DNA from 2 places in the Streptomyces sp. WMMB 714 genome. Region 1 is predicted to be linked to the other one. Evidence: riboswitches for the same ligand, from Rfam matches in the RefSeq annotation. Region 1 holds a riboswitch; the other holds the start of a gene.
What was found. Region 1 has a riboswitch for cobalamin ahead of H181DRAFT_RS16900 (hypothetical protein). Riboswitches for the same ligand answer to the same signal wherever they lie in the genome.

Region 1 (3,228 bases):
TCCACCTCGTCGACATCGAGGGCAGCCGCATTGTTGAGAAGCATGCCGAAGGCAAGGAACGACTTCACCGTCACCGGGTCGAGACCAGCGGTACCGGCAACGGTGTCCCACATGTGGGCGACTCGTGTCCGCACCAGATCACGGACCTCGCCGTCACCGCAGGCGGCGAACCCTTGCAGCTGCAGCAAGAGGCTGGTGCGATCGGCCAGCGACTCGTAGTACTGAGCTCCCATCAGCTCCAGCGCGCTGAGACCTCCGGTGCCCTCGGCGGCTTGGGCCATGCCGTCGCTGAACCGGTCGAAGGCCGCGCCGACCAGCTCCAGGAACAGCGCCTTCTTGGTCCCGAACATCCGGAACACGTAGGCCTGCGTGATGCCCGCCTCCCGCGCGATCGCCTCGATCGATGCACCGTGAAGTCCGTGATCCGCGAACTCGCCGGCGGCGATCCCCAGCACCTGGGATCGCCGTTCGGGTCCACTCATACGCGCAGCCATGGCGGTTAAGTTACTCCTTACTAACTACTGACTTGTATTGTGGCGCAGTGGGCGATGACACCTGGGCCGGTCTGGCCGACCAGTTTGCGGACGGGGCTTACGCCTCGGTGAAGGGGCGCGTGCGCACCTACGTGATGCACCAACAGCTGATGGAGCACTTGCCGCCGCCCCCGGCACCTGTGCTCGACGTCGGCGGCGGCGCGGGCCATCAGTCGTTTCCGCTGGCCCGAGCCGGTTACGACGTGACGTTGCTCGACCCGTCGCCCGCGATGCTGGACAAGGCCCGGCAGCGGCTCGCGCGGATGCCAGGTGAGACCCGGCGACGGGTAACGCTCCTGGAGGCCGACGGCGAGCACGCCGACGCGGCAGTGGACGAACGACGCTTCGCCGCGGTGTTGTGCCACGGCGTGCTCGGGTACCAGGAGCGGCCCGAGCCGATCGTCACCCAGCTGTGCCGATGCGCCGCTGAGGGTGGCCTCGTCTCGATCATGACCGGCAACGCCAAGGCGATGGCGGTCCGCCCGGCCCTGGAACAGCGGTGGGACGACGCTCTGGCATCTTTCGACGCCCGGGCCGAGGTCGGAGTGCTGGGGGTGCCGACCCGAGCTGACACGGTCGAGGAACTCTCCCGACTCGTACGGAGCCGCGGCGTGGAGCCACTGCGCTGGTACGGCGTATGGCTGTTCGCCGACTGGCTCGACTTCAGCGGAGCCGGCATGGACCCGAGCGATTCGGAGAAGTTGGCGGCGGCCGCCGCAGTCGAACTCGAAGCCGGCCGACGAGATCCCTACCGGCAACTCAGTCGCGTCTTCCATCTCGTCGGACGCAAAGGACCGAGCTGACGGGACAACAGCAGTCGGACACTGGAGTCCGCCGGCGCATTGACCGCATCGGCTCCCCTCCTCTCATCGGCCGACCGCCCGCCACCCGGCCTGAAATCGCCGTCTGGCGGGAGCAGTTCGTCTGCCCGTACGATGCAGTTGCGTCCGTGTGTGAACGGACACCGACAACTCAATGCGTACGCGCTCGGGGAAAGCCGGTGGGATTCCGGCACTGACCTGCAACCGTGAGCGGCTGAGCATCTTCTGCCGCGAGTCGGATCACCTGGCGTGCTGCGTGCACAGCTTCTCACTGTCATGGTCTGCAGCGTGGAGCCCTCCTGAGCCGTTCCGGGGCCCCTGCCGCATTCGTCACCGACGCACGAATGCAGGTACGGGGCTTTTTTGCGGGACAGCCCGGGCAGGGGGCCTTGGTGCGGCCTGCCCGGAAGGACTCTCCCGCTCATGGCCCGCGTCAGACCCGTCAGACCCGGGGCCGCGAAGACCGCGGCCCTCGCCGCAACGGCTGCCGTCCTCCTCGGCACGTCGCCGGGGCTCACTCCGTCGGCGTCCGCCGCCGCCTCCCGGACTGACGATGTCCGGGCAGCCAAGGGGAGTTCGGGCTACTGCAAGAACAGCGACGGCGTCACAGTCGTCGTCGACTTCCAGGACCTCGGTGGAGGCACCGTCGTCCGCTGCGCCCACGGGAGTCAGTCCACCGGCCTGGCGGCCCTCAAGAACGCCGGCTTCAAGATCACCGGAACCAACCGTTGGGGCGAGGCCTTCGTCTGCCGCATCGAGGGCAAGCCGGGAGCGGACAGCGAACCCTGCATCGACACCCCTCCCACCTCTGCCTACTGGTCCTACTGGCACGCGTCCGACGGAGGCAGCTGGAAGTACAGCGACTCGGGGGTGACGAACCGGACTCCGCCGAAGGGAAGTTTCGAGGGGTGGTCCTTCTCCACGGACGAGTCGCAGTCGACCAGCCCCCCGCCGGGTCTCGCTCCGCGGCGGCCCGGCGGGGGCGGGGACTCGGGCGGCGGAGGTGACTCCGGGGGTGGATCCTCGAGTTCGGGCGGGAACGGTTCGGGCACGTCGGGCGGCTCGTCCGCCGGCGCCGGGAAGGACGGTTCCGGCGAGGCCCAGGACAAGAAGGACGAGAAGAAGCCCGAGGACGGCTCCAAGGACAAGAAGAAGGACGAGAAGTCCCCCGAGCCGTCCAAGTCGAAGGACACCGCCGCCGGTTCGGACGCTTCCGCGGCCGGGCCCGACGGCGAAGAGGACACGGCCGACGACGGCCTGAACACCGCGGACCCCGCCCGGGACGGCGGCGTGCCGACCGGGACCGTGGCCTCCGTCGGCGCCGTCGTACTGGTCGCGGCGGCGGCCGGCGCCACGGCCTGGCGCAGACGCCGCACGGCCCGGGCGGAACGGGCCGGCTGAGCAGACATGTCGTCGTCCCGCGTCACCGCAGACCTCACCGCCCGCTTCCGGATACCGCGCGCACTGCACCCGGGAGCGTGGTGGCTGTGGTCCCTCGGCATGGCCACCGCCGCCAGCCGCACCACGAACCCGCTGCTGCTCCTGCTCACCGTCGCCGTCTGCGGATACGTGGTGACCAGGCGCCGAGGCGATGCGCCCTGGGCGCTGGCCTTCCGGATGTATCTCCTTCTGGGCGCCTTCGTCGTCGTCATGCGCGTGGTCTTCCGCATCGTCTTCGGCGGCGGCCAGGGAGAGACCGTCCTCTTCACCCTTCCGCAGATCCCGCTGCCCGAATGGACCGCCGGAATACGGCTGTTCGGGCCGGTGGCCGCCGAGCAGCTGCTGAGCGGCCTGTACGACGGGCTGCGGCTGGCCACCATGCTGGTCTGTGTCGGTGCGGCGAACGCCCTGGCCAACCCGAAGCGGATGCTCAA
Region 2 (3,228 bases), on a different contig from region 1:
GGGCCGTCGGCTCGGTGCGCGCCGCGGCGGCCTGCATGGCCTGCGCCCGCCCGATCTCCGCGCCCTCCCGCGTCACGTACGAGTTGAGCGACATGTTCTGGGCCTTGAACGGCGCGACCTTCAGCCCCTTGCGCGCCAGCCAGCGGCAGATGCCCGCCGTGACCACGCTCTTGCCCGCGTCGGACGTCGTGCCGGCGACGAGCAGTCCGCCGCCCCGTGCGGCGGCACCGGGGCCCGGTCCGCCGCGCTCTTCCTGCCCGCCCGTCACGCCGCGGTACCTCCCGTTCCCGTACGGCTTCCGCCACGCGAGCGGACCCGGGCGGCGGCGAGCCGTCCCGCCACGCCCGCCGCCGTGGTGAGCGCCAGCGAGAGGAGCCCCACGCGCCGCGAGAGGCGCACGGCGCGTGCGATGTCGCCCGGACGCACGGCCCTGCCGGGGGAGTTGAGCACCGGCCTGTGCTCCGTGCGCCCGCCGTAGCTCAGCGTCCCGCCGAGCCGGACTCCCAGCGCACCCGCGAACGCGGCTTCCACCGGGCCCGCGTTGGGGCTGGGATGCCGGTGCGCGTCGCCGCGCCACGCCCGCAGGGCGCCGCGCGGGCAGGGGCCGGCGAGCGCGGCGAGCGCCGACGTCAGACGTGCGCCGGGCCAGCCCGCCGCGTCGTCCAGCCTCGCGGCGGCCCAGCCGAACTTCCGGTGACGCGGGGAGAGATGACCCACCATCGCGTCGAGCGTGTTGACCGCCCGGAACGCCGTCATACCGGGGACGCCGGCCAGCGCTCCCCACACCAGGGCACCCACGACGGCGTCCGACGTGTTCTCCGCCACCGACTCGACGGCGGCGCGGGCGATGCCCTCCGCGTCCAGCGACTGCGGGTCGCGGCCGCACAGTTGAGGCAGCAGCACGCGCGCGCGGTCCACGTCCCCCGCTTCCAGGGCGGCCTGGACGGAACACGCCGCCGTGCACAGTCCGCTGCCGCCGAGGACGGTCCACGTCGCCGCCGCATGAGCCGGGATGCCCGCGAGCGCGTGCGCCGCGACGCCGGACGCTGCCGGACCCCTGCGGCGCAGGGCGCGGGTGAGGAGCGCGGCCGCCGCGGCCGGGCCGCCCGCGCACAGTGCGGTGTGGAGGGCTCCCGCCGCGCGGGAGTCGCGCCACAGGACGCGCTCGGCCGCGGCGGCGGCCCGTCCGAAGACGGCGACGGGATGCCCGGTGCGGGGGTCGCCCAGGAGCACGTCCCCCAGGTAGCCGAGGGCGGCGCCCCAGGCGTACGCGCGATGAACTCGCATGGCTCAGCGCGCCGTCGGGCTCCGGCGGACGGGACGGGCCCCCAGCGGAGGGCTGCCGGCACGAGGCAGGCGCGGGCGGGGGAGTCCCGCCGGGACGGCGGATGCGACTGCGGGACGGGGTGCGGCCGGGAAGCCACGCATGGCGGTGTCCTCACTCAGGGTCCTCGCCCTGGCTCGACGTACCGGCGGCGAGAGTCTCCTGGCTCCCGGATCGCAGCGTCCCCCGGCCTTCCGGCCCCTTGACGCTCGTGGGCCGTGACCTTCGCTTGGGGTTCGCTCCCCGGTGACAGTGGCGGGACCGCGCCGGATTCTCACCGGCTTCCTCTCCAGCCGCCGTTGGGCAACCGGAAGTCCACCATGTACGGGATGGGCCGTCAACTCGCCGCTGACCTGCGGCGGAAGAGTGTGAGCAGACGCACGGCGAGGGGTACGGGCTGCCCGCCCGTACCCCTCGCCCGATGCTGCCCGCCGTGCCCGGAAGTCCGGCCGGCGGGCGCTACTTCACGGTGCGGTGATGATGTAGATGCCGTACGCCACCGCCGCGGCGCACAGCGCGTAGCAGGCGTACGCGCCGGTGCGCGCGAGGGTCGCCGTGCCGCCGCCCTGCGCCTTGCCCGCGGAGCCGTTCACGATGCCGAGCGTGAAGAGCCCCACCAGGCCGACAGTGGCCACGAGGCTGACGCCGAATACCTCGCCCAGTGCTGCCCAGTCGATGTCCATAGCGTTTCCCTGTCTCAGGTCCGGCAGAGGTCCGGCTGACGCCGCTCTGCTGTGCGGTCGGGGTCGGGGTGTCTCGAGTCGGTGCTGTGGTGCGAGCGTCCCGTCCGGCGGGCCGGCTCGCTAGCCGAGCGTGGAGCCCGCCCGGGGGCGTTCCTTCTCGGCTTCGGCGGCGGACCCGGCAGCCGGCGTGCCCTGCGGCGGCAGGGACATCTCCGGCAGCGAGGCGTCGCTTCCCGCCTTCACGGTGGGCGGCGGTGCGACGGCCTGGAGCGCGGTCGTGACGACGCCCGCGGCGTCCTCCTCCGCGGTCTCGCCCGGGACCGCCGTGTCGTTGACGTTGGTGTGGTCGACGGGCTGGCGCCGCGAGAGCAGCCAGATGCCGCCGCTGACGACCACCGCGAGCACGGCGACCGTGGTGACGCCCCAGGTGCCCTGCCCCGCGAGAAGGGCCGCACCCGCGGCGACGAGCCCCGCGGCCGGGAGCGTCAGGCCCCAGCCCATGACCATGCGGGCCGCCGTCGACCAGCGCACGACGCCGCCCTTGCGGCCGACCCCCGAGCCCATGATGGCGCCCGAGCAGACGTGCGTGGTGGAGAGCGAGAAGCCGATGTGCGAGGAGGCCAGGATCGTCACGGCGGCGCTGGTCTGCGCGGCGAAGCCCTGAGGCGGCTTGATGTCGGTCAGGCCGCTGCCCATGGTGCGGATGATCCGCCATCCGCCCAGGTACGTGCCCAGTGCGATGGCCACACCGGCGGAGACGATGACCCAGGTCGGGGGGTCGGCCTGCGGCGCCAGCGCGCCGCCGGTGATCAGCGCCAGGGTGATGACGCCCATCGTCTTCTGCGCGTCGTTGGTGCCGTGCGCGAGGGAGACCAGCGCGGCCGAGGTGATCTGCCCGGCCCGGTAGCCCTTCGCGGTCTGCTGCTCGTCGGCGTTCCGTGCCGCCCGGTAGGTCAGACGCGTCGCGAACAGCGCGGCGAGCCCGGCGACGAGCGGGGCGGCGAGGGCGGGGATGAGCACCTTCATCACCACGGTGCCGCCGTTGACGGCGCCGATCCCCACGGACGCGACGGTGGCGCCGAGGAGGCCGCCCATCAGCGCGTGGGAAGAGCTTGAGGGAAGCCCCGCGAGCCATGTCAGGAGGTTCCAGATGATCGCGCCGACCAGGCCGGCGAAGATCACTTCAGGCTGGATACCGGAGCCTTCGTCGATGATTCCCGA

Region 2: it holds a riboswitch for cobalamin, as region 1 does, so the genes downstream of both, H181DRAFT_RS12040 (cobalamin biosynthesis protein) here and H181DRAFT_RS16900 (hypothetical protein) in region 1, are expected to answer to the same signal.

The regions. Positions count from the first base shown of each region.
Region 1 covers NZ_FMHJ01000008.1:232,143-235,370, forward strand. The annotation lists gene H181DRAFT_RS16890 (TetR/AcrR family transcriptional regulator) at 1-494, opposite strand, end outside; gene H181DRAFT_RS16895 (class I SAM-dependent methyltransferase) at 542-1,336, shown strand; cobalamin riboswitch at 1,501-1,621, shown strand; gene H181DRAFT_RS16900 (hypothetical protein) at 1,778-2,755, shown strand; gene H181DRAFT_RS16905 (CbiQ family ECF transporter T component) at 2,762-3,228, shown strand, end outside.
Region 2 covers NZ_FMHJ01000005.1:445,384-448,611, forward strand. The annotation lists gene H181DRAFT_RS12035 (cobyric acid synthase) at 1-268, opposite strand, end outside; gene H181DRAFT_RS12040 (cobalamin biosynthesis protein) at 265-1,287, opposite strand; cobalamin riboswitch at 1,457-1,651, opposite strand; gene H181DRAFT_RS12045 (hypothetical protein) at 1,789-2,007, opposite strand; gene H181DRAFT_RS12050 (inorganic phosphate transporter) at 2,128-3,228, opposite strand, start outside.